2 regions of the Pseudalkalibacillus sp. R45 genome follow, and region 2 is predicted to be linked to the other one. Evidence: predicted binding sites of a transcription regulator. Region 2 holds the regulator's gene; the other holds the start of a gene.
What was found. The regulator Rex, encoded in region 2, represses fermentation and respiration genes when NADH is low (regulators of the CRP and FNR family bind a similar motif). The targets are predictions, from matches to a motif close to TTGTGAAATATTTCACAA.

Region 1 (2,195 bases), on a different contig from region 2:
CTACCATCATCGCTGCTGCGCCTGCTGATAATCCAACCACTTCCTGAGCCATAGGCGAAGCGACAGAGATCATCATGATGCCGGCTGTCGTATTGATCAGCATCATTGTCCAAAGCAGCCAAAAACGCTTTGTTTTGACAGCTTCTTTTGAAGTCAATTGCTGCAAGTCTTTTTTGAAGACTTTTTTCCCTGAAGCTATATCTTTTTTCATAGAAGAAGGCATCCAACCTTCAGGAGGAGGGGCAATATATAATGCACCTAACAAAATCATGACAAAATAAGCAGCACCTATGATATAAAACGTATTCGTAACGCCAACGTTGTTCATCAAATTTGCGGCAATAGGTGCGGTGATGAGCGCACCAGTTCCGAAGCCGAGTACAGCTAGCCCAGTTGCTAAACCTCTTCGGTCAGGGAACCATTTGACGAGCGTCGAGACAGGTGAGATATAACCGATTCCAAGTCCAAGGCCGCTTGCCACTCCATATGTAAATAAGAAAAATGGCAACGAATCAATGACCAGTGCGAGTCCGGAACCTGCTTGTCCTAATCCGAATAGGATACCAGCTAATATTGCTGATTTCCTCGGTCCATTCCGTTCAACAAATTTTCCGAAAAGAGCTGCTGACGATCCGGCAAGTGCCATCATGATTGTAAATGCAACTGTCACCTCTGTTGCTGACCAACCCATTTTCTCACTGATAGGCGTCGTATATACGCTGTAAGCATATGCACCCCCAATAGAAAGATGGATGGAAATGGCTGATAAAGCGATCAACCATCTGTTTTTCGATGTGTTCATGTTGTTCTTCCTCCTCTACTATGTCTTGATCTTGTAAGCGTTTAACACACACAATACATGGGACAGAATAAAAAATCAAACAATTTAAAATAGTTAAAAAACACAAAAAAATTACATATGGCTTAAATGCTGAAAAGGTCTTGGGCATTTATTCACCATAACCTTCCAGTCGTTTCTTATACGTGTGATATACCTCACTAACAAACCTCAGGACAAAGGTTAGAATTTGGGTAGTGAGGAGGTAGTTGAAATGGTGCGTGATTATGATCAAAACCCATTTATCGTGATTTGGGAGGTGACGAGGGCGTGTGCTCTCAAATGTTTACATTGCCGTGCAGAAGCCCAATACAGACGCGATCCAAGAGAATTGACACTGGAAGAAGGGAAAAACCTGATCGACCAGATCTATGAAATGGATAACCCGATGCTGGTTTTTACAGGTGGAGACCCACTGATGAGAACGGATTTATATGATCTCATTGAATATGCCGTTAAAAAGGGGGTTCGTGTCTCAATGACGCCAAGCGCTACGCCGAAGGTCACGAAAAAGGCGATGGAAAAAGCGAAGCGGGCAGGCCTATCAAGGTGGGCGTTCAGCGTTGATGGACCCAACAAAGAAATCCATGATCACTTCAGAGGTACGAGGGGCTCGTTTGATTTGACGATGAACGCCATCCAGTATCTCCATGAATTAGAGCTGCCGCTTCAAATCAATACCGTGGTTTCTAAGTATAATATTGATTATTTGGAAGAAATGGTGGAGCTCGTCAAATCGTTAGGCACGGTTCTTTGGAGTGTATTTTTCCTTGTACCGACTGGCCGTGGAAAGAATCTCGATCTTGTATCGCCTGAGCAGCACGAGGAAGTTTTGCACTGGTTATATGAGTTAAAAGACCGGGTCCCTTTTGATATAAAAACGACAGAAGCCCCACACTACCGTCGGGTTGTTTTACAACGTCAAAAGATTGAAGCACTTGATGGCAACAATGGAAAAGTTACTAAGAAGCCGGATTTCCTCGGCAGAGCGCCAAAGGGTGTCAATGACGGGAATGGGTTCTTATTCATCTCGCATATCGGCGATGTATATCCGAGTGGATTTTTACCGATCAATTGTGGAAACATCCGGAAAAAGCCGTTATCTGATATTTACCGGTTCCATCCTGTGTTCCAGGATTTAAGGAGTCCGGATCAATATAAAGGGAAATGCGGAGTTTGTGAATTTAGACATGTTTGCGGTGGTTCAAGAGCCAGAGCTTACGGGGTAACCGGGGATCATATGGAGAGTGAACCATACTGCACTTACATTCCTGAACGATATAAACAACTTCAAGAAGTCCATGGACGAAAGGTTGACTGACATGACGCTTACAATGCATCATATCGCGATTATCGG
Region 2 (2,195 bases):
GATTCCATACTCTTCTTCTACTCCCAAAAGATCAGCCAGACCGTTCATGAAATCGATGACGAATGGAAACAAAATGAAGTAGGAGAAGGATAATCCCGCTAAAAACAATATGAAGGTAAGCGGAATATACATCAGCGTCGTCTGTCGCTCTTTTTCATACAAACCAGGACTTATAAACGCCCAAAGCTGAAAAAGTGCAATCGGCGAAGTGATCAATAACGCAATCAGAAAGGCGAAATCCAGGAATACCCTCAAAGGGTCTGTCAGATTGAAGACGTTCAGCTCCAATCCAGCCGCCTCAGGGGTTTGCTGCAAATATTGTATAAGCGGCATCGCTAGAAAGAAGCCCGCAATGAACGCTCCTACAAAAACAAGTATGACGATAAAAACCCTTTTGCGTAGTTCTTCAATATGATTTTGAAGTGTCATTTGTTTTTCCGTCATACAAAACTACCTTCCTATCTATTCCTCATCTGTTTTCGTTTGATTGTTCTTCTTTTCTTTCTTTTTATCATCATCGTCTTCTACAAGACCGCTTGTTGCGTTCTTGAACTCTTTCAACGTTTTTCCTGCCGCTCTTCCAAGCTCAGGCAACTTTTTAGGGCCGAAAATCAATAGTGCCACAACTCCGATTATTATCCAACTTCCTGGACCAAGCATCCTGGTCACCTCCCTCAAAAAATGGATGAACAAATTAATCCAACGGGTAATGCTTTAAAAAATAAATTAACGATTGCAACTCAACTGCAAGATCTATGTGATGAATGCGTACGTGTTCGGGTACCGTCAGTCGTGCTGGTGTGAAGTTCAGGATCCCTTTGACCCCGATTCCAACCAATTGATCTGCTACAGACTGTGCGTTGTTAGCAGGAACAGTCAAGATTGCGACGGACACGTCAGCGTCAGCGAAATTCTTCAAATCATCCAAATGATGGATCGGCACACCACTGATATCTGTATCTACTTTCTTTTCATCAACGTCAAAAGCCAACTCGATACGCGTGTTGTCATTTTTCAAGAAGTTATAATGCAATAGGGCTGTCCCCAGGTTTCCTACCCCGATCAACATGACCTTTGTCACTTCATCTTGATCAAGTGTTTTCCTGAAAAACGTCAGCAGATAATTGACATTGTATCCATAACCCTTCTTACCTAGTGCTCCAAAATAGGAAAAATCCCTTCTTATTGTGGCAGAGTCTACTTTCACAGCTTCACTAAGTTCAGAAGAGGATACACGAAGCTTTCCTGATGAAGAAAGATTTTTTAAAAACCGATAGTACAATGGCAGACGTTTTGCTGTAGCTTGCGGAATTTTTTGATCTTCAACGCTCATCGGACCCCTCCATTCGTTATCAGAACATCAACTGAATCTATTGTTTGATCTATGTTTTATCTTTTACGATAATCGCCGCTTTTACCACCTGTCTTTTCAAGCAGGTAAGTCGGGCCGATCACCATACCTTTGTCGATTGCTTTACACATATCGTAGACGGTGAGAGCTACTGCGGATGCGGCTGTCAAAGCCTCCATCTCTACCCCGGTATTCCCCTTTGTCTTGACCATCACATCGATGAGCAATTCATAGCTGTCTTCGATTTTCCAGTCAAACGATACATCTACCGCTTTCAAAGGCAATGGATGACACATTGGAACGATATCAGGAGTCTTTTTGGCAGCCATGATCCCTGCAACCTGGGCCACGGACAAGACATCGCCTTTTTTGACCTTACCACCCTGGATCGCGTTGTAAATTTCTTCAGTCATCTGGACACTGCTTCGTACTCTTGCCGTCCGGACTGTTTCTTCTTTTTCTGAAATATCGACCATCCTTGCGCGGCCCTGATCATTGAAATGCGTGAAATCGCCCACAGAATCACCACCCTAACAGAGACTATACACCCTTTTTTATAAAAAAGTAAGGCATCAAATAAGGGAAATTATCACAAATCCTTGAATATTGTTTGGTTGCCTCAACTTTCTAAGATAAGCTACACTAATAGTAGCTGTTCAAAGGTTCATTATGCTATCAACGAATTAGAAACAAGAAGTTCAAGGCACGATGGTTTTGAGGACCGGAATGTATGTCATTGATACATGAGGACCGGTAAAACCGAGTAACGATGAAATTCGCCGTTTATCATTCGTTGACCTTTGAACCTCAACTACTGAGGTGAACAAACATGATCGTCATGCAA

Region 1: the regulator Rex is predicted to act here: its motif matches at 943-960, upstream of ACTWQL_RS02760 (TIGR04053 family radical SAM/SPASM domain-containing protein).

The regions. Positions count from the first base shown of each region.
Region 1 is NZ_JBQQCL010000001.1:557,902-560,096, reverse strand. Features, by position in the region: gene ACTWQL_RS02765 (L-lactate MFS transporter) at 1-802, opposite strand, end outside; gene ACTWQL_RS02760 (TIGR04053 family radical SAM/SPASM domain-containing protein) at 1,056-2,159, shown strand; gene hemY (protoporphyrinogen oxidase) at 2,161-2,195, shown strand, end outside.
Region 2 is NZ_JBQQCL010000023.1:22,197-24,391, reverse strand. Features, by position in the region: gene tatC (twin-arginine translocase subunit TatC) at 1-444, opposite strand, end outside; gene ACTWQL_RS22380 (twin-arginine translocase TatA/TatE family subunit) at 463-660, opposite strand; gene ACTWQL_RS22375 (redox-sensing transcriptional repressor Rex) at 695-1,333, opposite strand; gene moaC (cyclic pyranopterin monophosphate synthase MoaC) at 1,390-1,869, opposite strand; gene ACTWQL_RS22365 (ABC-F family ATP-binding cassette domain-containing protein) at 2,181-2,195, shown strand, end outside.